3 regions of the Neorhizobium galegae bv. orientalis str. HAMBI 540 genome follow, and region 3 is predicted to be linked to each of the others. Evidence: predicted binding sites of a transcription regulator. Region 3 holds the regulator's gene; each other region holds the start of a gene.
The links. Region 3 encodes LexA, which represses DNA repair genes until DNA is damaged. Its sites were predicted from a motif close to TGTTCNNNNTGTGTTCNG; they were not measured.

Region 1 (9,711 bases), 340 kb from region 3:
TAAATTTTGGCACCGAAATGGGTTTCGAGACATAGGCTTCGCATCCACCCTGGCGGATGCGCTCCTCGTCGCCCTTCATCGCAAAGGCGGTCACCGCGATCACCGGAATGACATGCAGTTCGTCGTCTTCCTTCAGCCATTTGGTGACTTCGAGGCCAGAAACCTCGGGCAGCTGGATGTCCATCAAAATCAGGTCTGGGCGATATTTGCGTGCCAGATCAAGCGCTTCCATACCGTTGCGGGTCTGGATGGTATCGTATCCCGATGCTTCGATCAGGTCGCGGAAGAGCTTCATGTTCAGCTCGTTGTCCTCGACGATCATGACCCGTTTGGGCATAGCGATCCGTTCCTTAAATCCCGGCTTGCATGAGTGCCTTCAGTATATAAGCTCCCGGAACGGCCGATTCCACAGAGCGCCTATCAGGCACGGTAAAGCCATTTAGTTGAAAAAGAGGTAACTCGGCAGACAATGCGGCGCGACCCCGGTAATACTCGAAACAGCAGACCCCAGGCGGAAGAGACCGCGGCCGCCATTCTCGGATGGCTCGCCAACGAGCCCGATATGCTCGGCCGTTTCCTCGCCCTTTCCGGCGTCCAGCCCAACCAGATGCGCAATGCGGTAAACGATCCGGGCTTTCTCGCCGGCATGATCGATTTCCTGATGGGGCATGAGCCGACTCTGCTGGCCTTCTGCGAGGCGACGGATACAAAGCCTGAAACCGTGGCGGCCGCCTCGCACCACTATTCCGGACCCGGGCTCGATTCCGGCGACTATTGAGATGAGCGAGATCCTCGACCTTTCCCATGTGCGCCTCGGCGACCGGCCGCTCGTCGTCTGCGACATCGACGATGTGGTGCTGCACTTCGTGGCTCCCTTCCAGGACTTTCTGCGCGGCGAAGGCCATGAACTGCTGCCGCGTTCCTTTCGTCTCACCGGCAATATCGTTTCCATAGAGACCCAGATCGCGCTCGAACATCCGGACGTGCGTCGGTTGATCGAGACCTTTTTCGAAGCCCAGGAAAACTGGCAGATCCCCTTCGACTTCGTCGTCCAGACACTCGACGCGCTGTCTAAGGATGCCGACGTCGTGTTCCTGACTGCGATGCCGCCGCGCTACTGGGAGCACCGCCGCCGACTTCTCGACCGGATCGGCCTCACCTTCCCGCTGATCGCCAGCGAGGAACCCAAGGGACCGATCATGCAGCGCCTGCACGACGGTCGCCCCCTGCCCTGCGTCTTCATCGACGACATAGCGCATAACCTGCACTCGGTACGGGATCACGTCTCGGAATGCCTCGTCATCCATATGATGCCCGACTCTCCGCTCCACCTTCTGGCGCCGAAACCGGACGACGGCATCGTCCGGGCGACGGACTGGGGTCATGCTGCCGAACTGATCTATACCCATATCCAGTCCAAAGCCGCCTGACATCTAAAGTTCCAGCCGCATCAGCGGTCGTCCGTCCTTGCGGCGCTCCACCACTTCGAAGCCGGCCGCGTCGAAGATCGCCGTCGAGCCGATGCACAGCGTCACCGATTTCGACTGCTTGACATGATCGATCGGACAGGCATCGACGAACCGCGCTCCCATATGCCGCGCATAGTCGACGGCGCCAGACAGCAGGCGGTGGCTCAGTCCTTTGCCCCTGAGCTTCGGCGTCAGGAAAAAACAGCTGACCGCCCAGACGGAGGGGTCGGTCGCATCCGTCTCCTCCAGCGGGCGCGAAACGGTGCGCGACGAATTGAACTGCGGCACGTCGTGCCGCGGTCCGACCTGCACCCAGGCGACCGGCCCGCCATCCGCGTAGGCCAGAATGCCGGGCGGCGGACCAGCATTTATACGGTCGTGGATATGATCCTTCCGCTCCTGCGGCTGCATCCTGGTGCGCACCGCATGCGGCAGGCGCAGAGCGACGCACCAACAGTGGTAGAAGGCACCCTGCGGGCCGAAGAGCATTTCGAAATCCCCCCAGCGTTCCGCCGTCACGGGCTCGAAACGAAGATCGATATCCACGCCAAACCTCCACACCGTCCCTTGTGACTCACGAGCTTAGGCCTTAACGTCGCGGTGTTCAACCTTTGTTCTCTGCCATGACGCCTACGCCTGACAAGACACCCGGCTTCTGTCGCGACTGCCTTGCGGAGCAGAAGGCGGAGGTGCGCCGGTGCCGCGCCTGCGGCAGCCCGCGTCTCGTCTATCACAACGAACTCTACGCATTGACGCTGGCGCATATCGATTGCGACGCCTTCTACGCGACGATCGAAAAACGCGATAACCCGCAACTCGCCGACAAGCCCGTGATCATCGGCGGCGGCAAACGCGGCGTCGTCTCGACGGCCTGCTATATCGCCCGCATCAATGGCGTGCGCTCGGCGATGCCGATGTTCAAGGCGCTGGAACTCTGCCCGGACGCCGTCGTGATCCCGCCCAACATGGAAAAATACGTCACCATCGGACGGCAGGTGCGCGCCATGATGCACGATCTGACGCCGCTGGTTCAGCCGCTGTCGATCGACGAGGCCTTTCTCGAACTCGCCGGCACCGAACGGCTGCACCATGCCCCGCCGGCCCGCATCCTCGCGAAATTCACCAAGCGGGTGCAGGACGAGATCGGCATCAGCATTTCAGTTGGCCTCTCCTATTGCAAATTCCTCGCCAAGGTCGCCTCGGATCTTCAGAAGCCGCGCGGCTTTTCGGTGATCGGCAGGCAAGAGGCGCTGGAATTCCTCGCGGCCCGCCCCGTCACCACCATCTGGGGCGTCGGCAAGGCGTTCAACGCGACACTGGAGGCAGACGGGATCCGCACCATCGGCCAGCTCCAGGCCATGCAGGAGGCCGACCTGATGCGCCGCTACGGCACGATGGGCCAGCGGCTTTATCGCCTCTCGCGCGGCATCGACGACCGCGAGGTGCATGTCAACGACGCGGCGAAGAGCGTTTCTGCCGAGACCACCTTCTTCGACGACATCGCGGGTTATGACGACCTCGTGCCGATCCTGCGCCGGCTTTCCGAAAAGGTTTCAACGCGGCTGAAGAAACACGGCATTGCCGGGCAGACCGTGGTTCTCAAGCTGAAGACCTCCGACTTCAAGAGCCGCACCCGCAACAAGCGGCTGGAAGACCCGACCCAGCTCGCCGACCGTATTTTCAGGACCGGCCTGTCGCTGATGGAAAAGGAGACCGACGGCACAAAATTCCGCCTGCTCGGCATCGGCGTCACAGATCTCGGCGACCCGACGCTTGCCGATCCGCCCGATCTCGTCGACCGCCAGGCAGGCCGCCGTGCGGCCGCGGAAGCGGCGATGGACAAGCTGCGCGACAAGTTCGGCAAGGCCGCGGTCGAGACCGGATATACTTTTGGAAACCGCCGCCGGGATCAATGAAATGTGATCCGTTATTAACCATAACGTTAAAACTACTCGCGGCGCGGATAACCTTCCTTAAACCTCATGCGCTAATGTGCGGGTCTTGTATTGCGTATGGGGTCGGTCATGTTGCGTCGCCTGGTGTTCGGGTTAGGTCTTTTGTCTGCGACCATGCTGTCGCATGCAGCTTTTGCGGAAGGTGCCCGCACGCTGCAGATCATCGTTTCCAAGGACAAGCAGTCGCTGGTCGTCTATGACGGCGAAACGGTCGTCACCACCTCGAAAGTGTCGACCGGCAAGGAAGGCCACTCGACGCCGAGCGGCATCTTTTCGATCCTCGAAAAGCAGAAATATCACGAATCCAATCTCTATTCGAACGCGCCCATGCCGTGGATGCAGCGCCTGACCTGGTCGGGCGTCGCGCTTCACGAATCAAACAGTGTCCCGAACTATCCCGCCTCGCATGGCTGCGTGCGCATGCCGGGCGCCTTCGCGAAATCGCTCTACCAGATCACCGAGCGCGGTGCGCATGTGATCATCACCGACGCACCGGTCGTGCCGCAGCTGATCGAGAACGCCAACCTGTTCCTGCCGCGCAAGCCGCTGCCGACCGGGCCGCTGCTTTCCGACGTCGAGCTCCGGACCTCGTCGATCGGCAACAGCTCCAAACCCGTCGAAGTGGCGATGAACGTCGCCCCGAACAATCCCTCGATCATCCATCCGGCGACCGATGCGTCGCCGCCTGCGACAAAACCGGCGGCAAGTTCTGCGGAAGACGCTGCGCCGCTTCGCATCCTGATCACCCGCCGCGGCGACCGCGAGACGCTGATGGATGCCCAGATCCTGCTGCAGCAGCTCGGGTTCGACACCGGCGGCGGCGACGGCTCCGCCGGTCCGATGACCCGCAGCGCGATTGCCGGCTTCAAGCGCTGGAAGAACCTGTCGCCCAAGGGCGCGCTGGTGACGCCGGAATTCCTGGCCTCGCTCTACGAGACCGCGGGCAAGCCGCGTCCGCCGATGGGCCAGATCATGGTGCGCCAGAATTTCCAGCCGCAGTTCGAGGCGCCGATCGTCATCAAGGATCCGGAAATCGCGCTCGGCACGCATTTCTTCAGCGTCGACAAGGTCGAGCGCCAGGAAGAGACGGCCGAATGGCACAGCATCACCGTGCCGAATGGCCTCAGCGCCGCGGTGAAGCAGCGGCTCGGGATCACGGTGGCCGACAACCCTTATGCGCCCGGTGCTGCCGCACAGGCCCTCAGCCGCATCGAATCCCGGCCGACATTCGAGACCGGATTGAAACGCTGATCAGCAACGGTTCGTCCCTGACGATCAACGACCAGGGCATCGGCCCGGACACCGGCGACGGCACCGATTTCATCACCATCACCCAGCCGGCGCAGCGGGTCGCCGAAGCGCAGATGCAGTCGTCGATCACCAAGCAGCAGCCGGTCAGCCAGCGGCGGACGGACGCCAAGCCCCGCGCCTACGGCCTCTATTAAAGTCTCCTAGACCAGCTCGACATCGAGAACGCCCGGCGCCGTCCTCAGCGCCGCGGCGATTTCCGGCGAGATGCGGTATTTTTCCGTCAGCTCCACCTCGATTTCCCGCTTCCCGTCATCCTTGATGATCACAAAGGACACCAGCCCGTCGCCCCGGGCATTGAGGTGCCGGGCAACCGCGCGCATCGGGCCTGAGTCGCGGACGAAGACGCGCAGCGCCTTCTGCATCTGCACCGACTTTTCCTCGAGCGACTGCGCGGTCTGGATGCGCAGGCCGATACCTTCCGGCCGCTCTTCCGCCTGCACGGTGATGACCAGCGACTTGCCGGGCTCGAGCAGGTCTCGATATTGCGCCAGCCCCTCCGAGAACAGCACGGCCTCGAACTGGCCGGTCGCATCCGAGAAAGTGACGATGCCCATCTTGTTGCCGGTGCGGGTCTTGCGCTCCTGCTTGCTGGTCACCGTTCCGGCCAGCCGGCCGGCGGTAGCGCCCTGTTTCACGGCGGCGGAAAAGTCCGCGAAATTCTGGACGCGCATCTTGGCGAGCACGCTGGCATAGGCATCGAGCGGGTGGGCGGAGAGATAGAAGCCGAGCACCTGGTATTCGCGCATCAGCTTTTCTGACGGCATCCACGGCGTAAACGACGGGAAAATCAGCGTCTCCGGCCCGGAGGCGGAGGATGAGCCGAACATGTCATGCTGGCCGCTGACCTTTTCCCCTTGCGCACGCTGCGCATAACCGATGATGCGGTCGAGGCCGCCGCTCAACTCGGCGCGGTCGCGGCCGAAACAATCGAAGGCACCCGCCGAGATCAGGCTTTCCATGACGCGGCGGTTGACCTGTTTCGGGTCGATCCGCAGGCAGAAGTCCTCGATGCTGGCAAACGGCACATCGCCGCGCACTTCGGTGATGTGATCGACCGCCGACTCGCCGACGCCCTTGATGGCGGCCAGCGCGTAATAGATCCTGTTGTCGCCGGTCTCGAAATGCCGGAACGAGGTCTGCACCGACGGCGGAATGACCGCAATGCCGAGACGGCCGGCATCCTGACGGAAGTCGTTCAGCTTCTCGCTGTTCGACATATCGTAGGTCATCGAGGCGGCGAGGAACTCGACCGGATAATGCGCCTTCATGAAGGCCGTCTGGTAGGAGACGATGGCGTAGGCCGCGGCGTGTGACTTGTTGAAGCCGTAGTTGGCGAATTTTGCCAGCAGTTCAAAGATGTTGTTGGCTTGCGGCTTGGAGACGCCGTTCTTGATGGCGCCATCAACAAAGCGTTCGCTCTGCTGATCCATCTCCGCCTTGATCTTCTTGCCCATGGCGCGGCGCAGCAGGTCGGCCTCGCCGAGCGAATAGCCCGAGAGCACCTGGGCGATCTGCATCACCTGTTCCTGATAGACGATAACCCCTTGGGTCTCCTTCAGGAGGTGGTCGATCGTCGGGTGGATCGACTCGATCTCCTCCTCGCCGTGCTTGCGGGCATTGTAGGTCGGAATGTTCTCCATCGGGCCTGGACGATAAAGCGCCACGAGCGCGATAATGTCCTCGATGCAGTCCGGCCGCATGCCGATCAGCGCCTTGCGCATGCCGGCACTTTCCACCTGGAACACGCCGACCGTCTCGCCGCGCGAGAGCATCTCGTAGGTCTTGGTGTCGTCGAGCGGGATCTTGGCGAGATCGATCTCGATGCCGCGCTTGCGACAGAAATCGACCGCGGTCTTCAGCACCGTCAGTGTCTTCAGGCCGAGGAAGTCGAACTTCACGAGCCCTGCCTGCTCCACCCATTTCATGTTGAACTGGGTGACCGGCATGTCCGAGCGCGGGTCCCGATACATCGGCACCAGTTTCGACAGCGGACGGTCGCCGATGACGATGCCGGCGGCGTGGGTCGAGGCGTGGCGGTAGAGGCCTTCGATCTTCTGCGCGATATCGAGAAGGCGGGCGACGACCGGTTCCTTGTCGGCCTCCTCCTGGAATTTCGGATCCTCCTCGATCGCCTTCGACAGCGGGGTCGGATTGGCCGGGTTGTTCGGCACCAGCTTGCAGATCTTGTCGACCTGTCCATAGGGCATTTCGAGCACGCGGCCGACGTCGCGCAAGGCGGCGCGTGCCTGCAGCGAACCGAAGGTGATGATCTGCGCCACCTGCTCGCGGCCGTATTTCTGCTGCACGTAGCGGATCACCTCTTCGCGGCGATCCTGGCAGAAGTCGATGTCGAAGTCCGGCATCGAGACGCGATCGGGATTGAGGAAGCGCTCGAACAGCAGCGAGAAACGCAGCGGATCGACGTCGGTAATGGTCAGCGCATAGGCAACCAGCGAACCCGCACCCGAACCACGGCCGGGACCAACCGGGATGCCCTGCTGCTTCGCCCATTTGATGAAGTCGGCGACGATCAGGAAGTAGCCCGGGAACTTCATCTTCTCGATGACGCTGAGCTCGAAATCCAGCCGGTCCCGATAATCCTGCTCGGTATAACCGCGCGTCATGCCGAGCGTCGCGATGCGCTCTTCGAGGCCTTCGACGGACTGGCGGCGCAGCTCTTCGGCCTCGGCGCGTTCGGCTTCCGCCGGATCGTCGGTGGCGCCGGTGAAGCGCGGCAGGATCGGATTACGGGTCTTCAGCACGAAGGAGCAGCGCTGCGCGATCTCGACGGTGTTTTCGAGCGCCTCCGGCAGGTCGGCAAACAACTTTGCCATCTCCGCGCGGCTCTTCAGATAATGGTCCGGCGTCAGGCGGAAGCGGGTGTCGTCCGAGACGATCGCGTTGTGGGCAACCGCCATCAGCGCGTCATGGGCATCGTAATCGGCCTTGGTGGGAAAGAAGGCCTCGTTGGTCGCGACCAGCGGCAGGTCGTGGTCGTAGGCGAGCGTGACGATCTTGTGCTCGTGGCGCCGGTCGTAGGCGCCGTGGCGCTGCAGTTCGACATAGAGCCGATCGCCGAATATCTCCTTGAGCTTCAGGAGTCTTGCTTCGGCAAGCGTAGCATTGCCTTCCTTCAGAGTCACGTCGACCGGCCCGCTTCCGGCCCCGGTCAGCGCGATCAGGCCTTCGGTGCCGCCGTCCTCCAGCCAGGAGCGGCTGATATGGATGGACTGATGCCCCTCGTCGCCGAGATAGGCGCGGCTGATCAGATCGACGAGCCGTTCGTAACCGACGGCATTGGCCGCGAGCACGACGATCGCCGGCAGCTTGGCGAGCTGCTGGTGGCTGTTGCGACGCTCGTCGGACTGGTCTTCCATATCGATGGACAGCTGGCAGCCGATGATCGGCTGCAGGCCGTCGCCGATCGCCTTCTGGGCGAATTCCAGCGCGACGAAAAGATTGTTGGTGTCGGTGATCGCGATCGCCGGCTGATTGTCCGCGATCGCCTTCGAGAGGATCTTCTTGAGCGGCAAGGCGCCTTCAAGAAGCGAGTAGGCGGAATGGACGCGCAGATGAACGAATTGAGGGGTGTTTCCCAGCTCTTCCGATCCCGATTTCACGTCCATCTTGTCTGCCATGCCTGCGCCTTACCCGTTTGATGAAGCGGGAACCATCTCATGAATCAGGCTATTGTCCGGCGCAGGGGCTTGAGAGTCCAGTTCGGAATTCCCTCCTCAACGCCTTTCGGCCGAGGCGGGCGCCCACATCCCGGATTACATGGCCATCATGATCATCGAGAGGCTGGCCACGAATGTGGCGATGGAAGCGAATGAGGCAATGTCACGAAGCAGGTCAGTCATCGTCGTCTCCCGTGTTCTCTTATGTTTTTATTTTGTTCTCATTTTGTTTGGGAGTCAATAAAAGAACAGACCAGAAACAACCATATCGCGATATCCTCCCTCACCTGGTAAACAAGGGATTAACGGTGAGGGTTCGGCCGGATCGGCGCATGCGGATACGTCCGGACTGGATGACCATCCGGGCATGAGCAATTTCGGACGGGGCGCTGAAAGCTGCCTCGTAAGTTTTTAGTTTAGGTGACACCTCTCAGCGCCCCGTTCGGCGGTTAATATCCGCGACTTCGGTCCCTCTGCCGTGGCTCTTCCGGACGGTGTTCGTATGACCCGGGACGCCCCATCCGATTTGATCGGAAAGGCTTCCACGGATCTCCGCCGGTTGCTCCGATAGTATCGGTCGGACTTTGAAAATCCGGCGACACCATCCGGTCAGCCACCATGTGTGCCGCACAGGCACGTCCGGCGCGCGCTTTCGGGCATCAAGAGACGAAGGCTCGGTCCGTTTGCCTTCACCTCTCCCCGTTGTCGCCGGAGGCGAGACCATTTTCCGCGAACCCCGAATGCAAGGACTTACGTCGTTTCCTCCCACCCGGCGCCGGTCCCGCCTCGCCAGCACGCCTGCCGGTGTATCCGCGACGGAACGGGGGGATTGTAGGCACAGGTTGGGAAGGCGGGGGATGAGCGGGAGGCTAAGTGCTTGATAGGGCTGGAGGGCAGGTGTCAGATATGCCCGGATAGGTCGGCGTTTGGAGGGTGGATCCTCGGGTCAAGCCCGAGGATGACGACCTTGGATGCCGAGGATGACGACCTTGGATGCCGAGGGTGGCGACCTTGGATGACGGGCGCCTCTCCTCCCTCATCCGCCGCCCTCTCCGTCATCCTTGGGCTTGACCCAAGGATCCAGACGCACGCATATCCGCCTCTTCACATCTCGACGACTTTGCCGCCCTCGATTGTCACGCGGCGGTCCATGCGGCTGGCGAGGTCGTGGTTGTGGGTGGCGATCAGGGCCGCGAGGCCGGACTGGCGCACCAGCGCCTCCAGCGCGTCGAAGACGTAAGAGGCCGTCTTCGGGTCGAGATTGCCGGTCGGCTCGTCGGCGAGAAGCACGCGCGGGGC
Region 2 (9,711 bases), 1.5 Mb from region 3:
GAGCAGCCCCGACTTCTCTTCCCTCGAAAAGACCATCGAGACCGCCTTCGACAACCGCGACGGCGTGACTGTTTCGACCAAAGGGGAAATCCGCGATGCGGTCGAGGAAGCGCTCAACCTGCTCGACAGCGGTCAGGCGCGGGTTGCAAGCCGCGGCGAAGGCGGAACCTGGACCGTGCACCAGTGGCTGAAGAAGGCCGTTCTGCTGTCCTTCCGCCTCAACGACATGGAAGTTGTCAAAAACGGCCCCGGTGCCTCCACCTGGTGGGACAAGGTGCCTTCCAAGTTCGAGAACTGGGGTGAAAACCAGTTCCGCGCTGCCGGTTTCCGCGCCGTGCCGAACGCTGTCGTGCGCCGCTCAGCCCATATCGGCAAGAACGTCGTGCTGATGCCATCCTTCGTCAATCTCGGCGCCTATGTCGACGAAGGCACGATGGTCGACACCTGGGCGACGGTCGGTTCCTGTGCCCAGATCGGCAAGCATGTGCATCTTTCCGGCGGCGTCGGCATCGGCGGCGTGCTGGAGCCGATGCAGGCCGGCCCAACCATCATCGAGGACAATTGTTTCATCGGCGCCCGCTCGGAAGTGGTCGAAGGCTGCATCGTCCGCCAAGGCTCAGTGCTCGGCATGGGCGTGTTCATCGGCAAGTCGACCAAGATCGTCGACCGCGCCACCGGCGAGATCAGCTATGGCGAAGTGCCGCCCTACTCGGTCGTCGTCGCCGGCACCATGCCGGGCAAGCCGTTCCCGAACGGAGACATGGGACCGGGCCTCTATTGCGCCGTGATCGTCAAGCGTGTCGACGAGCAGACCCGTTCCAAGACCGCTATCAACGAACTGCTGCGCGACTGATCCGATAAAATGTCTGCTGCCGATCCCATTGCCAATCTCCAGACGCTGACCCGCTGCCGCTCGGTGACACCTGCCGAGGGCGGCGCGCTTGCAGCGCTTGAGGCGATGCTGCTTCCGCTCGGATTCAAAGTCGAGCGGATGGTGGCGACGGAACCCGGCATGCCGGACATCGAGAACCTCTATGCCCGGCTCGGCACCGACGCCCCGCATCTGATGTTCGCCGGGCATACGGACGTGGTGCCGCCGGGGGATGAAACGTCATGGAGCCGGCCGCCGTTTGCCGGCGAGATTGTCGGCGGCGAGTTGTTCGGGCGTGGCGCGGTGGACATGAAGGGTGGCATCGCCTGTTTCGTCGCAGCGGTCGCCCGCCATGTCGAGCAGCATGGCGCGCCAAAAGGTTCGATCTCCTTCCTGATCACCGGCGACGAGGAAGGCCCGGCCGTCAACGGCACCGAGAAGCTGCTGAAATGGGCGGTCGAACGGGGCGAGACCTGGGATGCCTGCCTGGTCGGCGAGCCGACCAATCCGGATGCGCTCGGCGACATGATCAAGATCGGCCGGCGCGGTTCGGTCTCCGGCAAGGTCACCGTCTTCGGTGTCCAGGGCCACGCGGCCTATCCTCATCTTGCCGACAATCCGGTGCGCGGCCTGCTGCCGCTCGCCTCAGTGCTGATGAACCCGCCTTTCGACGGCGGCACGGCGGAATTCCCGGCCTCCAATCTGGAAGTGACCTCGGTCGATGTCGGCAATCCGGCGACCAACGTCATTCCGGCCAAGGCGGCGTTCGCCTTCAACATCCGCTTCAACGACACCTGGACCGCCGATACCGTCAAGGCCGAGATCGTCAGGCGGCTCGACGCAGCAGCGATTGGTAGCCCGCTTCGCCCGGAGCGCGATCCGGCGCGCTATGACATCACCTGGGCAGAACGCCCGAGCCACGTGTTCCTGACCCGCAACAATGCCCTGATCGCTTCGTTATCGGGTGCCGTCGAAAGCGTGACCGGCAAGGTGCCGAAGCTTTCCACAACCGGCGGCACGTCGGATGCCAGGTTCATCAAGGATTATTGCCCGGTCGTCGAATTCGGCCTTGTCGGGCAGACCATGCATATGATCGATGAGCGCGTAGCCCTTGCCGATCTGGAGACGCTCACCCAAATCTATGGGACCTTCATCTCCCGCTGGTTCGATAATGCCCTCCTATCATGAAGTCAGGCTCTACCTCGGCGGTCTCTGGCTGCTGATCAGAGGCGATGCGCGCGGCCTGCGGCCGTTCGACATTTCGGACCAGGGCGTATTGCGTTCGTTCTGGGCGGTCGGCTGGTGCGCGCCGGCATTGATTGTCGGCTGGATCTTTCGGCGGATGGAATACCTCCGTCATTTCCCTCAACGCGAGGACTATTCCTTTATCTTTTTCCTGAAGATGCTGGTCCTCGAAGCGGCCCAGTGGGTCGTGCCGGCCGCGGCGCTCATCGCCCTCGGCTTCATTCTACGCTTCATGCCGCTCGTGCCGATCCTGATCGTGGTGCGCAACTGGTTTGCCGTCCCGCTCGCTTATGCGATCCATGCGGTTTATTCGCCCATCGCTTTCCTATCTGCCCAGCAAGGTGGCGCCATGGGGCTTGCCGGTTACGCTTCGATAATTCTGGCGGCAACCATTCTGATCGCCGCGCTTTTCCTCGCCTGGTGCATTCTAAGAACAGTCATGGGCGGCCCGGTGATGACCCGCATTGCCACCCTGGGACTTGTGCTCCTGACCGACATGCTTGTTGCGCGCGAACTGGAGAATATCATGGGGGTTTCGTTAACCTGATGCGTGATTTCGCCGTTTTGCGAGGAGGCCGCCTTGCCCTCCTATCCTGAAGTCAGACTCTATCTGAGTGGTCTCTGGCTGCTGATCCGCGGCGATGCGCAGGGTTTCCGCCTGCTCGACATTTCCGACCGCGGCATGATGCGCTCGTTCTGGGCGTTCGTCTGGTGCCTGCCGGGCGCGTTCATCTCGTGGCTGTGGTGGCGCGACTATCTGCTCGAAGGCATGCCGTCCGGTGCCCGGATCGGCGGGATTTTCTTCGTTCGCATGGCAATGCTGGAAATCTTCAACTGGCTGGTGCCGCTGATCCTTGCCGGCGTACTCTGCTCGCTTCTCGGCATCGCCCGAAAGTTTCCGGCGGTCGTCGTCACCGTCAACTGGCTCTCGGTTCCGTTTGCCTATCTCTACGGCCTGCTGAGCCTGCGCTTCCTGTTGCCGTCCAGCCTCGATACCGCCTTGGCGCTGGTCCATTTCGCGCTGCTGATCGTCATGATCGTCGCGATATCGCGGGTGATGCGGATGATCTGCGGACCGCAGCCGCTGATGATCACCACGCTGGTGCTGGTGCTGATCGTGCCGAGCATGCTCCTGACCGAAGCACTGCAGCGTTTCCTCGGCATCTACCCGCTCTGACGAAGCTAGCGCTTCAGGGCTCTACGGGGTCGCCTGGATAATCGACCCGCATGAAATAAAGTCCCTCCGGCGGCGCCACCGGCCCGCAGGCCTTGCGGTCCCGCGCGTCCAATGCTGCGCGGACATCCGCCGGCGTCATGCGGCCTTCGCCGGCCAGTTTCAGTGTGCCGGCGAGCGACCGTATCTGATTGTGCAGGAAACTCTGTGCCGTCGCGCGGATTTCGATCAGGTCGCCGCTGCGCGTGACATCCAGTATGTCCAGCGTGCGGACGGGGTTTTTCGCCTGGCAATGAACCGAACGAAAGGTCGTGAAATCGTGCTTTCCGACCAGCGTCTGGGCGGCAGCATGCATGACTTCATGATCCAGATCCTTGGTGACCCACCAGGCACGCTTGGCATCCAGCGCCAGCGGGCCGGCTCGTGAAATGATACGGTAGAGGTAGTATCGCCGGACAGCCGAAAAGCGAGCGTCGAACGTATCATCGACAACCTGCACGCTGACGATGGCGACTTTCTCCCTGGCCATGCCGAGATAGGCATTCAGCGCGTCGCGCAGCCGGTGTGGCTGCCACGACCGCGTGAGATCGACATGCACCACCTGTCCGCGCGCATGCACGCCGGAATCGGTGCGGCCGGCGCCCTTGACCACCACGGTCTCCTTGGTCAGGGACAGGATGGCATTTTCAAGCGCCGACTGTACCGAGTGGCCGTTCTTCTGCTTCTGCCAGCCGACATAGGGCGTGCCGTCATATTCGACGGCCATGCGGAATCGGGGCATCAGGAGAGCCTCGTGCCCGGCCCAAGCGGCGTCCCGCGCAGGAACTCCGCCGCGGCCAACGGCTTGCCGCCGGCCTTCTGCAATTTGAGGAGCTTCACCGCATCCGCGCCGCAGGCAACGGTCAACGCTTCGTCCAGAACCGTTCCGGGCTCGCCCTGCCCCTCGCCGACTTCCGAGCCGAGAACCTTTACGCGCTCCGGCCGGCCGTTGATCTCCGCCTCGAACCATGCGCCCGGAAACGGCGACAGACCGCGAATGTGGTTATGCACGTCATCTGCGGGCTTCGAAAAATCGATGCGCGTCTCACCCTTGTCGATCTTGGCGGCATAAAGCGCGCCTTCCGGCGATTGCGGCGTCAGCGGCAGGTCGTCGGCTGCGAGTTTCCCCATCGCCTCGACCATGGCACGGGCTCCGACCAGCATCAGCTTGTCGTGCAGCTCGCCCGCCGTCATGTTCTCGCTGATTTCCACTTCCCTCGACAGTGCAACGGGACCGGTATCGAGGCCCTTTTCCATCTGCATGACCATCATGCCGGTCTTCTTGTCACCCGCCATGATCGCCCGCTGGATCGGCGCGGCACCGCGCCAGCGCGGCAGGAGCGAAGCGTGGCCGTTGTAACAACCGAGCTGTGTGCCCGTCAGGATCGCTTCCGGCAGAAGGAGACCGTAGGCGACGACGACGGCAACATCCGCCTTGAGTGCGCGGAATTTCTCGCGCTCATCGGTATCCTTGAAATTCGCCGGCGTAAAAACGGGAATGCCCAGCAGTTCGGCGGCCTGATGGACCGGCGACTTCACCAGATCGAGCCCGCGGCGGCCACCCGGGCGCGGCGGCTGGGTATAGACGGCGACGATCTCATGGCCCGCATGTTTCAGGCTCTGCAACGTCGGCACGGAAAATTCCGGCGTTCCCATGAAGATGATGCGAAGAGACATGGACATTCCGCGTCTCAAGAGACCGCGCCTTCTTAACTCGGATCGCCCGAGCGACGGTTCAGACCGCCTTGGACTTGGCAGCCTTGGTGAATTTCTTGATCACCATCTCGCGCTTCAGGCGGGAGATATGGTCGATGAAAAGCACGCCATTCAGGTGATCGATCTCATGCTGCAGGCAGGTGGCGAGCAGGCCGTCGGCCTCCACCACATATTCCTTACCGTCGCGGCCGAGATGCTTGACGCTGACGGTCGCCGGGCGTTCCACCTCGGCATAATATTCGGGAATGGAAAGACAGCCCTCTTCATACACCGCGATTTCGTCGGAGGATTTGACGATCTCCGGATTGATAAAGACCTGCGGCTGCTTTTCCTCACCCTCACGTGCGATGTCGACGACGAGCAGACGGCGCGGCACGCCGATCTGGATCGCAGCAAGGCCAATGCCCGGCGCGTCATACATCGTCTCCAGCATGTCGTCGGCGAGCCTCAGAAGCTCGGCGTCAACACGCTCTATCGGCTTGGAAACCTGACGCAGGATCGGGTCAGGCAGAATAATCAGAGGCTTGATCGTCATGGCTTCCCATAACCCATCTTTTTTTCCGAAGGAATAGAAATTACGGCAGGAGGAAGCGAGATGTTCACGTTTTGATCTTTTCAAGCGGCAAATTTCTGTTAGTTTCCCGCCATGAATAATCTTGTTGCTGGCCTTTCCCGTTTCTTCGACGATCCGCGCGCTGCCATCGTGGCGGTGATGTGTGGAGCGGCATTGCTACTGTTATGGCTGTTCCTGGTCCGGCGCGCATCGTTTCGGCGGCAGGAAGATGCGGCCTTGCGAGCGATGGAAGGCGAAGCCCGGCTTTCTGAACTTCTGAGAGCGCAGAGCGAGATGCAGGGACGGTTGTCGGCAATGGCGGAGACGCTTTCAACGCGGCAATCGGAACTCAACCAGTCGGTCAGCCAGCGGCTCGACGGCATGACGCACCGGATCGGCGCGACGATTACCGAACAGACCAAATCGACGCACGAGAACCTGCAGCGGCTTCAGGAACGGCTGGCGGTGATCGACGCCGCCCAGAACAATATCCAGACCCTCGCCAAGGACGTTGTCGGCCTGCAGGCGATCCTCTCGAACAAGCAGACGCGAGGCGCGTTCGGTCAGGGCCGAATGGAAGCGATCATTGCCGACGGATTGCCGATGGGCGCCTACGGTTTCCAGACTACGCTTTCGAACGGCACCAGGCCGGACTGCACGATCAGGATGCCGAACGGCGCGCCACCTCTGGTGATCGATGCCAAATTTCCGCTCGAAGCCTGGAACGCTTTTCGCGAGGCAGCAGCGCCCGAAGCCAGAAAGGCGGCCGCCCAGGCCTTCAAGCGCGATCTCGAAGTGCATATCCGCGATGTTTCGGAAAAATACCTGATCCCGGGCGAAACGCAGGAAATGGCTTTCCTTTTCGTGCCGTCGGAATCGATCTTCGCGGAGATCCACGAACATTTCGAAAGCGCTGTGCAGAAGGCGCAACGTTCCCGCATCGTCATTGTCTCCCCTTCCCTGCTGATGCTGTCCATCCAGGTCATCCAGGCCGTGCTGAAGGACCAGCGGATGCGCGAGCAGGCACACCTCATCCAGGGCGAAGTGGCGCTGCTGATCGAGGATCTTTCCCGCCTCGACGACCGCACCCGCAAACTTCAAGCGCATTTCTTTGCCGCGCAGAAGGATGTCGAACAGATCCTCACCTCCACCGACAAGCTCAACCGCCGCGGCGCCAAGATAGAGGCTCTCGAATTGGAGGCGCCCCACGAAGCCGAGGTGGCTCGCGATCGGCCCCAGGCCAAGGCGGTCGAAAGCCGTACCGGCCTGCTCAAGCTGCGGGTGGTTGACGAGGAGTGATCCTCTCGGGCAGTGTCGCGCGACTTTAATTTACGCAAGCAGGCCTGCCCATGATCACCGTCCTCGGCTCCATCAACATGGATCTCATCGCCACGACCGAACGTCTGCCCCAGCCGGGCGAGACGGTTGCGGGATCGAATTTTGCGACGGCCGCCGGTGGCAAGGGCGCCAACCAGGCGCTCGCAGCATGCCGTGCCGGAAGCGCCGTGCATATGGTTGGAGCCGTTGGGGAAGATGGTTTTGCTGCGCCGGCGCTGGCGCTTCTCGATGACGCCAAAGTCGACCTCTCCGCGGTCGCTCATGTAACCGATCCAACCGGCACGGCCTTGATCCTGGTGGGCGGCACGGGCGAAAACATGATCGCGGTGGTGGCCGGCGCCAACGGTACGGTGAGCACGGCACAGGCCGAAGCGGCGGTCGAAGCCATGAAGACCGGGGACATCCTGATGCTGCAGCTCGAAATTCCGGCCGAGACGGTAGAGACCGCGCTCAACGCGGCGCGCGCCAAAGGCATTCAGACGGTGATTAACACCGCGCCGCTGACCGGCGATGCCGCCCGGCTGGCCCGGCTTGCAGATATCGTCGTCGCCAATGAAACGGAATTCGAATTGCTGGCCGGAAGCCCGATCCCGGATGCCGCCGCGCGCCAGGAGATGTTGAAAAAACTGCATGCGGAAACCGGCCAGACATACGTCGTGACGCTCGGCGGCGACGGCGTGGTCGCGATCCGCGACGGAGAGGTCATCGCCGCCGAGGGATTGAAGATCGAACCGGTCGACACGGTCGGCGCCGGCGACACGTTTTGCGGTTACCTGGCTGCCAGCCTCGAACAGGGGCTGGATTTTGCGAAAGCGCTTCGCCGCGCCGCAGTGGCCGGTTCGCTCGCCTGCCTCAGCCGCGGCGCCCAGCCGTCGATCCCGCCTGCCGGGGCGGTTGATGCAAGGGTCTAAGCTGGCCAGCCCGGGCGTCAGTCGGTATTTTCCCGCGTTGCGATGGCGGGCATCTGCAATTGGCCAAGGTGAAGACGCCCATTTTCGGTCGTGATCTCTATCTCCGCGGGCCGTGAATGGATCACGATACACGCGTATGACAACTGGCATCGGCTGCGATCGCTCAGAGCCGGGCAACCCGCTCCGTCAGCAATTCGAAAAAACCATCGGCATCGACATGGCGCATGACCTTGGCGTTCGGCTTGCGGCCGGAGACGTGCCACCAGTCTACTACAGTCATGCCGACCGTCAGCTCCGATTGCGTTTCGATCTCGACATTGCAGTCCCGGCCCGAAAAGAGCTCGGGCTTGATGAGGTAGGCAATGACCGTCGGATCATGCAGCGGTCCGCCATCGGAACCGTATTTTTCAATGTCGAAGCGCTCGAAAAAGGCAAGCCACGCGACCAGGACCTCCGCCGGACGGGTGCCGAGCGCGGCGATCTTCTCGACCCGGGCTTTGGTCGTCAGCAATTGGTGGGTGACGTCGAGCGGCAGCATGACGATCGGCATGCCCGAGGCGAAGACGGTCTTTGCCGCTTCGGGATCGACATAGATGTTGAATTCGGCAGCCGGCGTGATGTTGCCGCCCTCGAAAAAGCCGCCGCCCATCATCACCAGTTCCTTAGCGCGCCCCGCGATGTCCGGCGCTTTCTCAAGAGCGAGCGCGATATTGGTGAGTGGCCCGAGCGTGCAGAGCGTTACCGTTCCGGCCGACTCGGCGCGCAGGGTCTCGATGATGAAGTCGACCGCATGCGTTGCTTTCACCGACATTGTCGGTTCGGGCAATTCGATACCGTCGAGGCCGGTCCTGCCATGGACGTGCTCGGCGGTCACCTGTGGTCGCACTGTCGGCTTCAGCGCGCCTTCATAAACCGGCGCATCCGGCCTGCCGCAGAGTTCGCAGACGATCCGGAGGTTGCGGCTGGTGTAGGAAAGCGGCACGTTTCCGGCGACCGCGCAGAGACCAAGCACCTCGATCTCGTCCGGGCTCGCAAACGCAAGCATGATCGCCGCGGCGTCGTCCTGACCCGGGTCCGTGTCGATGATGATCTTCCGGCGCTGCATGGATGCCCCCTTGTCTCCGCGGGTAGTGGTCTACAACCTTACGTTCTGTCAAGTGCTACATGACCCCGCAGAGCAATCGTAACAACCGGCACTGGCGCTGATCCTTGCGGTCACCCCCGGAACCTCCCATATAGTGGCGGAGTTGGCGGGCCGCCCGACGGGCGCCGACATGGTCGCTTGTTGCAAGGACTGTACGATGAGCCGAATGACGCCGTTTGCGAGCCCCCTGCTTCTGGGCTTCGACGCCATGGAAAAGACACTCGAACGCCTTGCAAAGGCGAACGACGGTTATCCTCCCTACAATATCGAACGCATCCGCGCCGACGCTTCCGGGGCTCCCGAACGGCTGCGAATCACGCTGGCCGTCGCCGGCTTTTCCGAAGCCGAGCTTGATGTGACGACGGAAGAAAACCAGCTCGTCATCCGCGGGCGTCAGACGGAGCAGGGTGAGCGCGACTATCTTTATCGCGGCATTGCCGCCCGCCAGTTCCAGCGTATGTTCGTGCTTGCCGACGGAATGCAGGTCTCCGGCGCTTCGCTCAAGAACGGTTTGCTCTCTGTCGACCTTATCCGCCCCGAGCCCGCGCGCATGGTGCGAAAAATTAACATTTCCGTCTCAGAGTAGGTCAACGGCGCCAATGCCGTTGCCCCTCAATGCTGGAGGCTGGAATGCTCCTGAAAGAAGCGAATACGCGTTTGACGCTGTCCGAACTTGCTCATCTGGGTGCTGGAGAGGTCGGATATATTCGCAAGATGCGG
Region 3 (9,711 bases):
GCCCGTGCAAGGACCGGCACCATGCTGCGGTCTCCTCCGGTGGAGCCTCCCTGCCCGCCAGGCTGCTGCACAGAATGCGTCGCATCGAAGATCACCGGTGCGCCCATGGACGCCATGATCGGCAATGAACGCATGTCGGAAACGAGTGTGTTGTAGCCGAAGGACGCGCCGCGTTCGCACAGCAATACGTTGGGATTGCCGCTCGCGGTGATTTTGCCGAGTACGTTCTTCATATCCCAGGGCGCCAGGAACTGGCCCTTCTTAACGTTGATGACGCGGCCGGTCTTGGCAGCGGCGACAAGCAGGTCCGTCTGGCGTGACAGGAAAGCCGGGATCTGCAGGATGTCCACCGTCTTTGCGACGACAGCGCATTGTTCTTCCGTATGAATGTCGGTCAGAACCGGAAAGCCGAACTCCTGCTTCAGGTCTGCGAAGATTTCCATCGACTCTTCGAGCCCGATGCCGCGCTTGCCGGAAATCGACGTGCGGTTGGCCTTGTCGTAGGAGGACTTGTAGACGAGGCTGATGCCGAGCTTGCCGCAGAGTTCCTTCAACGCGCCTGCCATCATGAAGGCGTGGTCGCGGCTTTCCATCTGGCAGGGACCGGCGATCAGCGACAGTTTTGCGTTCTGCGCGAAAACTACCTTGCCGCCTCCTTCGCCGACGGAGACGCTGGAGTTTGCGGTAACTTCCATGATCTATTCCTCGAAGCCGAACAAAACACCCTGGCCGGGTGCCGCCGAGACGAGAACGCGGCCCTCCCGGCGGACGAATGCGACGTCATTAGCAGCAAGGGTGATCTCTGTCACGGCAAGATCGGCGGTTTTGAAGATGACCGCCCGGCCGCGCAGTCCTTCGGCGCCCGGGGTCGGCTGAAGCGCAAATTCCGCCTCGAGCTCCCGATCCTGCAGTATCCGGATGCGGGCATTGGCCGCGGCAAGCTGGAGCGGTGCAGCCTCCGGCGCGGCCTTGGTCAGCAGCACCTGTTCGACCAGCGGAGCGAAATCGGCAGGCGTCGGGGCCGACAGGATGATTTCGCTCAGGCCGGTAACGGTATTGGCATGCCGCTCCAGCCCACTGCGATCTGCGGGCAGCGGGTTGATGCGCTGGCAGGAAAACAGGAAGAATTCGGGCGCGCGATGATCGCCGGCGAATGCCAGCCGGAAGCTCGCCTGCGTCTCGGAACCGTCAGCCAGGGTCATGCCGCGGGAAAATTCCAGCACCTCGCCTGCCGAGACGCCGCGCATCTTGAAACGCGCATGATCGGCCATCGCGTCCCGGGTCGCGACAACGAGAGCGGAAAAGCCCTGCCGGTTGGACGTCTTGCGGAAGGCGAGATCGCGGGCGGTGAAAACGTTGCCGCGCTTTGCCGCAACACCCGCATGGCGTCGGTTGGCAAGAGCCAGCGGCTCCAGGTAGGTCCCATCCGAGAAGAACACACAAGCATTGGCGGTGCCGAAAGGATGAAAAGCGTCCGGCGCAACTGTAAAACCGAGCTCCGTGAGCCTGGAACGCGCAGCGGTAAGTCCCGCCACCGGCAGCACGAGATGATCGATCGGTCTTGCGTTCACGCGAGGGCCCCCTGAATTGGAATCGCAAAGCTACTTTGGCAGCGGGCTGGCGCCGCGCAAGTGGTGTGACACCAGATATCTGGCACGCATCTATGAAGAAAAAATCATCATACTTCACAGAAATTTAGGGACTTGCGGAACACATATGGAACATATAGTGTCCGTTCTGGATTTGTTTCCGACTCTGAGGGTGCCAAAAGATGCTCACGCGCAAACAACAGGAATTGCTTCTGTTCATTCACGAACGCATGAAGGAATCCGGTATCCCGCCGTCATTCGACGAAATGAAGGACGCGCTCGACCTTGCTTCCAAGTCCGGAATCCATCGTCTGATCACGGCGCTCGAGGAGCGCGGCTTCATCCGCCGCCTGCCGAACCGGGCCCGCGCGCTGGAAGTCATCAAGCTCCCGGAGGCTTATTCGCCAAGCATCCAGCCGCGGCGCGGTTTTTCGCCTAGCGTCATCGAGGGCAGCCTCGGCAAACCGCAGCCGGTCGCAGCACCTCAGAAACTCGCAGCCAACGATGGCTCGTCGAACGCCACGACCGTTCCCGTCATGGGCCGCATCGCCGCCGGCGTGCCGATCTCGGCGATCCAGAACAACACGCACGACATCTCCGTGCCGGCCGAGATGCTCGGCTCCGGAGAACATTACGCGCTGGAGGTCAAGGGCGATTCGATGATCGAGGCCGGCATTCTCGACGGCGACACCGTGATCATCCGCAACGGCACGACAGCCAATCCCGGCGACATCATCGTGGCGCTAGTGGACGATGAAGAAGCGACGCTGAAGCGTTTTCGCCGCCGCGGCGCCTCGATCGCGCTCGAAGCCGCCAACCCCGCCTACGAAACCCGCATTTTCGGGCCTGATCGGGTGAAGATCCAGGGCAAGCTCGTCGGCCTCATCCGCCGTTATCACTGATCAGCTGCCGGAGCGGTTCCGGCAACGCGTTGTCGAAACTCTGGCTTCGCCAATCATGGTGGCGGTGCCGGGTCCAGGGCCTGTCCTCGGCTGCCATTGCGGCACGGACCTGCCAGCGTCGTATGTCGCCCGTGCCGTTCAACGAAATCTCCAGCGCGCCGGTCTTTCTGAGCGTCGTGCCATTGATCATCAGTCCGCCGGACCGGCATCGGTCGAAGCGTGCCCGCGGGGCGATGACAAGATCGGCGGCGTCGCAGGCAGCGCCGGCATAACGGCCGTCTTCTACGGCCACGATGATGGCGTTGTCCGTGCTTGCGGCGCACCAGGCCTTCGGTTCGCAGGTGAAGCGGGCGGAAGTCACCTGGCTTATTCGCAACCTCACGGTTTCGAGTTCCGCCGAGGTCAACTCACGGCGCTTATCGTTTTTTGCGCCTGATGGCTTGCGGTCGGGCGGCTTGTCTCTGGCTGGCGACATATCCGGTTTGGTCGGGTCGCCGAGCAGAAGCGCCCTCTTCCACTGATCATAGATGAAATCAGGCGGGCGGGCGCGATTGGTAGTAACCCGTCCCTCGTCTACGAGCGCCACCATCGTCCCGTCTTCCGAGACCAATATATCCGCCAGGGGCATCGATCGCTCATGCCAGGAAAACAGCAGAGCGGTCACCATCAGCGGCGGGCCGATCAGCCTTAGCTTCGTCCTGAGCAGGGTCAGCAGCAGGAAGCCTGCCGTCGAGACCGTCAGGAACCATGGATGCTGGCGGCCTATCCCGACATCACCGCCCCAGGCGGCCACGTGCCCGGCAATGGCGATCACCGCTTCCAGACCGAGGCCCATGAGCTTCATGAAAGGAGCATCAAGACCGAAGGGCATCAGCAGCATGCCGACCAGACCGGCCGGCATCACCACGAAAGAGATGATCGGCATGGCTGCGAGGTTTGCGGCGAGGCCATAGGTGGCGATGCGATGAAAATGCTCGACCGAAAACATCGCGGTCGAAACGCCGCCGATCAGCGAGGTGACGAAAACGCCGGCTGCGAAATTCCGGGAGGCTAGGACGGGCATCACCATGGGGTGACGGAACGGCAGAGGCTGAGGATCGCGGCCTTCGGCTCTCTGTTTCCAGAGCGCGTAACCGGCGACCAAGGCGGCGGTGGCAGCAAACGACATCTGGAAGCTCGGCCCGAGCATTTCCGAGGGCGACATGGCGATGATGACGAGCGCGGACAGCGCCACATTGTGCAGGCTGATCGACGGTCGGTCGAAGAGGACGGCAACCAGCATGATGGCCATCATGATGTAGGCCCGCTCGGCCGAAACGCCGAAACCGGAGATCAGGTAATAGGCGGTGACCATTATCAGGGCGCCGAGTGCGGCGATCTTCTTCACCGGATAGGCATGGCCGAAGCCCATAAAGACCGAAAGCGCCGTCCGCACGCCGACAAAGAAGATACCGGCGGCGAGCGCCATGTTCAGCCCGGAAATGGCGACGATATGGGCTAATCCCGAAAGCCGCAAAGCCTCGGTCGTCCCTTTGGAGATCGCCCGGCGTTCGTCCGTCACGATTGCCGCGGCAAAGGCGCCGGGATCTCCCGGCACGGTCTCACGGATACGAGTGGCGATTGCGCTGCGGAGATCGAAAAGCCGGCTTTCGATGTCGGCAATCCAGCTCCGCCCGGACGGACCGGCAGCCTGTTTTTTCGGCGCTCCATAAAAAAATCCGACCGCGCCGATGCCGTCGAAATAGGAGGAGAAGGCAAAGTCGTTGAGGCCAGGCAGTGCCGGTCCGGAGGGCGGTGAAAGGCGCGTGCGGCCGCTGATCGTCTCGCCGATCTGGGCGGGCTCATGTCGGGACCTTGCAAGCAGCGATACACGCTCCGGCGGGCGCCTGACTTCCGGATTGGATGTCCGGTCGATAAGGACGACATAGCGCCAACGGCCCTGGGCATCGATCTCCCTGCGCTCGACCACGCCGGCAAGCTCGGTGGTCACCGGCATATCGAGAACGACGGTGGACCGTCGCCAGGTCTCGAACTGTGCCAGCATCATGCCGCCCAGAAAGAGTGCGACACCGAGCGGCAAGAGATGGATCGTGCCGGAGCGATGGCGCGAGGCGATGACGAAGATTGTGCAAACGCAGAAAACGAGGAAAAACGGCCAGAAAGCGGGGTTCTGGGGCAGTGCGAACCAGCAGACGGCCCCTGCCCCGACGACGACCGGCAGGAAAAGGAAGCCATGGCCGTAGACCGTCTCCTCCTCCAGCATGACCGGGAGACGGCGTCGCAGCCGATCGAGGCGTCGGCTTGCGGAGCGGCGAAAGCCTCCGTCCAGCGTATGGACCGGCGGGCGGCGCTCGATCGCGGGGAAAAGCTCGGCCAGATTTCGGAGCTTGCCCGAGTCGGGAGCGCTTGTGTTTATGCGGGGGTCCGGCGGCCGGGATATCAGCTTCCCTGCCTCGGCATGCGTCGGAAATGCATCTTCCTCCGGCATGAAACGCTCTGTTCGCCCCACCGCCAGACATGCGGCAATACAACCTGCGCGTTAATTCCTCGGTCGTCAACTGGCGGTTAAATATCGGGAATTCCGAGGCGTCGAGAGGGCATGCAACAGGAAGTTGGACATCCAAGCAAAAGCTGTTGCCCAATAATTTTTCGCGCTGCACAAAATGCCGTCACGACAGCTTGGCATCAGCTTTCGGATCATATAGCTAAACTGGTGGACGCTTAATTCTTGTGGCGCTTTTAGGGCGCCATGCCGCCAAAAGGTTGGAGGATCAGCATGACGGAAACAAGCGCAAATCTGGTAATCGGTGACAGACAAGTCGATCTGCCGGTCAAGTCGGGGACCATCGGTCCCGATGTGGTCGATATCGGCGCTCTCTACAAGCACACTGGCACCTTCACCTACGACCCCGGCTTCACCTCGACGGCGTCTTGCGAATCCAAGATCACCTATATCGATGGCGACGCCGGCATCCTGCTGCATCGCGGTTATCCGATCGAACAGCTGGCCGAGCATGGCGACTTCCTGGAAACCTGCTACCTGCTGCTTTACGGGGAACTGCCGACCGCTGCCCAGAAGAAGGACTTCGACTATCGCGTGACCCATCACACGATGGTGCATGAGCAGATGAGCCGCTTCTTCACCGGCTTCCGCCGCGACGCCCATCCGATGGCCGTCATGTGCGGCTGTGTCGGGGCGCTGTCTGCCTTCTATCACGACTCCACCGACATCACCGATCCGCACCAGCGCATGGTCGCTTCGCTGCGCATGATCGCCAAGATGCCGACGCTTGCCGCGATGGCCTACAAGTACCATATCGGCCAGCCCTTCGTTTATCCGCAGAACAACCTGGACTATGCGTCGAACTTCCTGCGCATGTGCTTTGCGGTTCCGTGCGAAGAGTATGTGGTCAATCCGGTGCTGTCGCGCGCCATGGACCGCATCTTCATCCTGCATGCCGACCATGAGCAGAACGCTTCGACCTCGACGGTCCGCCTCGCCGGCTCGTCGGGCGCCAACCCGTTCGCCTGCATCGCGGCCGGTATTGCCTGCCTCTGGGGCCCGGCTCACGGCGGCGCCAACGAAGCTGCGCTCAACATGCTGACGGAAATCGGCACGGTCGACAAGATCCCGGAATATATCGCCCGCGCCAAGGACAAGAATGATCCGTTCCGTCTGATGGGCTTCGGTCACCGCGTCTACAAGAACTACGATCCGCGCGCCAAGATCATGCAAAAGACCACGCATGAAGTGCTCGGCGAACTCGGCCACAAGGACGATCCGCTGCTGCAGGTCGCGATGGAACTGGAACGCATCGCGCTTACAGACGAGTATTTCATCGAGAAGAAGCTCTACCCGAATATCGACTTCTATTCGGGCATCACGCTGAAGGCGATGGGCTTCCCCACCACCATGTTCACCGTGCTCTTCGCTCTCGCCCGTACCGTCGGCTGGATCGCCCAGTGGGCCGAAATGATCGAAGATCCGCAACAGCGCATCGGCCGCCCGCGTCAGCTCTATACCGGCGAAGCGCAGCGCGACTACATCCCGGTTTCCAAGCGTTAATCGGCAATCATCACCAAATAAAAACCCGGTCAGAAATGGCCGGGTTTTTTCATGTCCAGAACCTGGAGAACGATGCCGGCGGCCGCCTCGCCGGGTGGCACGGGCACCTGCAGACGCTCCCACGTAAGATCGAAACCTTCGATCATGGCGCGACGCTGCATCGTGTCGGAGGACAAGCGCTCGGCCCAGCGGCATAAGCTTGCCGGCCGCACCACCTCGTTGACGTATTCCGGCACGACGACATAGTCGGCGATGAGGTTCGGCAGGGCGCCGGACCAGGTCTTGATGCGTTTTGCGAGCATGGTGATCAGCCAGTCGGTCTTATAGGCCGAGACCAGCGGAATTCCGGCTAGACCGAGTTCCAGGATAACGGTGCCCGAGGCTGCAAGCGCTGCATCGGCTTCGGCGAATGCCGCCCATTTGCCGTCCGTATCAGCGGTGATCTCCGGCTTGACCTCGAAGCCGGCAACGATCTCGCGCACCAGCTTTTCCTGGCGGGCAACCGTTGGCAGCACAAACCGGGTCGGTCCGTTGCGGGCGACGAACTCACGGGCCGCCTCGCCGAAGATCGGCAGCAGCGCCTTGATCTCAGCCGACCGGGATCCCGGCAACAGCATGATCGTCCTCTGTTCGCCCTGCGCCTTTACGGGGCGTTCGGCACGGATACCGCGGACCTTGAGGAGCGACCGATCGGCGGTCAGGCGGTGACCGACGAATGTTGTTTCGGGTCCGCCAAGACGCTTCATGGCCGCGGGCTCGAACGGCAGCACAGCCAGGACATGATCGACATAGGCGAGCATCGCCTTGGCGCGGTACTCCTTCCATGCCCAGACGCTCGGGCAGACATAATCGACGATCGGCAGGTCCGGCAGAGCGGCCCGCACCTTCTTGGCGACGCGATGGGTGAAATCGGGACTGTCGATGATGATCAGCACATCCGGCTTTGCAGCCACGATGGCCGCCACCGTCTGATTGATCCGCTTGATCAGGTTCGGCAGGCGAGCGATCACCTGGGTAAACCCCATGATCGACAGCTCCGAAAAATCGAAGAGCGGATTGAGGCCCTGCGCTTCGAGCGCCTCGCCGCCGACGCCGATGAGTTCGACCTCGCCGCCACAAGCTGCCTTCAAGGCCGTAATCAGATCGCCGCCGAGGAGATCGCCGGATACTTCGCCGGCGATGACGCCAACCTTCAAGGTCTTGACCATCACAATCCTCCTTGCGGCAGGCCGGGATCGATACCGCAGACGAAAATACCGGCAGCATCGGCCGCGGCAATCATCTTCGCTTCCTCCAGCACAAGTGCGCGTCCCGCCTCCACCGCGATGCCTGCGAGCCCGGCGCGGACAACATTCTCCACGGTCGACGGCCCGATCGTCGGCAAGTCGGCGCGCATATCCTGCTGCGGCTTGCAGAGCTTGACGAGGACGCCCTTGCGGCGGGCCGAAATACGGCCCTCGGCGCGCAATGCCGTCACCCGTTCGAGCATCCGGTCCGTGCCTTCGACGCCCTCAAGCGCCACGACACGTCCACCGACGCTGACGGCGCCCTGGCCGATATCGAGTTCGCCGAGACGCTTGGCAGCTTCGGACGCGCTATCGATGTCGCGGCGATCATCATCGGATGGCGTATTAGCACCGATCGGTCCGGTCTTGGCGAGTAGGCCGGGGACGATGTCGTGGGCGCCCAGCACCTCGCAGCCCATCGCCTCGATGAGCTTGATGACCATCTGGAGCACCGAATCGTCACCGCCGGACAATAACGTGCGAACTACCGAGGGGACTTTCAGGATGGTGCGGAAGGTCGGGTGGATGTCACGCCAGTCAGGCCTTCGCGCCACGCCTCCCGACAGGATGACGCGGGTGATGCCCTTCTCGCGAAACAGACGCTCGATCGCCGAAAGATCACCGACGCCGACGGAAACCGCCTCGAAACCATCAAAGCTGTGATCGGATTCATTGGCGAGCGCGAGAATGAGCGGCGCTTCACCGGCTTGCTGCGCGGCTTTTGCTACATAGAGGGGTAAAAAGCCCTTCCCGGCGATGATCGCCAGCCGGCCCTTCGGCGCAAGGCTCGGGAGGCCGGCCATCGCGGGTCAGCCCTTGCCGCGGAACGTCGAGGAAATGGCGCGATCGCTATCGGCCGCGATAAAATCAAGGATTTCCATCGCTTCCTTGCAATCGGCGTAGTCGTTACGGATCGCCGCTGCGTTGGCGCGGATATTGCTCTCGCCTTCGAAGATTTGCTTGAAGGCGCGGCGGACGACATGGATGGTCGCCCGTTCAATGCCGGCGCGGGTCATGCCGACCACGTTCAGGCCACCGAGCACCCCGGGATTGCCGTTCAGCATGCCATACGGGATGACGTCGTAATTGACGGCGGTAAGTCCCCCGATGAAAGCCTGGCGACCGATGCGGGTGAACTGATGCACGGCGCAGCCGCCGCCGAGGATCGCCCGGTCCGCCACATGGACATGGCCTGCGAGCATAACATTGTTCGACATGATGATGTCGTTGCCGAGCTGACAGTCATGCGCCACGTGCGAATTGGCGAGGAATAGGCAGTTGTTGCCAACGACGGTCTTGCCACCGCCGCCGACCGTGCCGCAGTTCATCGTAACGCCTTCGCGCATGACGCAATTGTCGCCGACCGTCAGCGTCGAATCCTCGCCAGCCTCGTGAAGACTCTGGGAGACGCCGCCGATGATAGCCATCGGAAAAATTCGGCAGTTGCGGCCGATCTCGGTGCGGCCGCTTACCACGGCATGCGAAACCAACTCGACGCCATCCTTCAGCACCACACGCGGGCCGACATGCGAAAACGGGCCGACGACGACATTTTCGCCGATGACGGCGCCGTCCTCGACCAAAGCTAACGGATGGATGCGTGCGCTGGCTGCGATGCTTTTCATTCTTCTTCCTTGCGCCGGATCATCGCGCCGATATCGGCTTCGGCAACAAGTACGCCGTCTACCTTCGCGTCACAATGGAATTTCCAGATATTGCCGCGCTGTTTCTGCTTGGTGACATGGAACTCGACCCGGTCGCCCGGCACGACCGGCTTGCGGAAGCGGGCATTGTCGATGGTCATGAAGTAGACGAGATTGCCACCCTCGCCTTCCTTCCTGGCGCAGATTGCGCCTGCGGTCTGCGCC

Region 1: a site for LexA is predicted at 8,618-8,635, ahead of dnaE (DNA polymerase III subunit alpha). Genes of this name have one in related genera too.
Region 2: a site for LexA is predicted at 5,642-5,659, ahead of RG540_RS00260 (DNA recombination protein RmuC). Genes of this name have one in related genera too.

What each region holds. Positions count from the first base shown of each region.
Region 1 is NZ_HG938353.1:1,185,842-1,195,552, reverse strand. Features, by position in the region: gene RG540_RS06085 (response regulator) at 1-337, opposite strand, end outside; gene RG540_RS06080 (DUF3572 domain-containing protein) at 470-778, shown strand; partial or broken gene RG540_RS06075 (hypothetical protein) at 780-1,450, shown strand; gene RG540_RS06070 (GNAT family N-acetyltransferase) at 1,434-2,015, opposite strand; gene RG540_RS06065 (DNA polymerase IV) at 2,093-3,385, shown strand; partial or broken gene RG540_RS06060 (L,D-transpeptidase) at 3,494-4,764, shown strand; gene dnaE (DNA polymerase III subunit alpha) at 4,876-8,373, opposite strand; gene RG540_RS06050 (ABC transporter ATP-binding protein) at 9,517-9,711, opposite strand, start outside.
Region 2 is NZ_HG938353.1:47,325-57,035, reverse strand. Features, by position in the region: gene dapD (2,3,4,5-tetrahydropyridine-2,6-dicarboxylate N-succinyltransferase) at 1-853, shown strand, start outside; gene dapE (succinyl-diaminopimelate desuccinylase) at 863-2,059, shown strand; gene RG540_RS00285 (hypothetical protein) at 2,043-2,663, shown strand; gene RG540_RS00280 (hypothetical protein) at 2,697-3,293, shown strand; gene truA (tRNA pseudouridine(38-40) synthase TruA) at 3,307-4,071, opposite strand; gene fmt (methionyl-tRNA formyltransferase) at 4,071-5,006, opposite strand; gene def (peptide deformylase) at 5,065-5,580, opposite strand; gene RG540_RS00260 (DNA recombination protein RmuC) at 5,692-6,897, shown strand; gene RG540_RS00255 (ribokinase) at 6,948-7,847, shown strand; gene RG540_RS00250 (nucleoside hydrolase) at 8,011-8,952, opposite strand; gene RG540_RS00245 (Hsp20 family protein) at 9,149-9,577, shown strand; gene RG540_RS00240 (BQ00720 family protein) at 9,622-9,711, shown strand, end outside.
Region 3 is NZ_HG938353.1:1,523,843-1,533,553, reverse strand. Features, by position in the region: gene kdsA (3-deoxy-8-phosphooctulonate synthase) at 1-695, opposite strand, end outside; gene RG540_RS07855 (VOC family protein) at 699-1,571, opposite strand; gene lexA (transcriptional repressor LexA) at 1,772-2,491, shown strand; gene RG540_RS07845 (ComEC/Rec2 family competence protein) at 2,472-4,979, opposite strand; gene gltA (citrate synthase) at 5,268-6,557, shown strand; gene lpxB (lipid-A-disaccharide synthase) at 6,587-7,765, opposite strand; gene RG540_RS07830 (LpxI family protein) at 7,765-8,646, opposite strand; gene lpxA (acyl-ACP--UDP-N-acetylglucosamine O-acyltransferase) at 8,653-9,468, opposite strand; gene fabZ (3-hydroxyacyl-ACP dehydratase FabZ) at 9,465-9,711, opposite strand, start outside.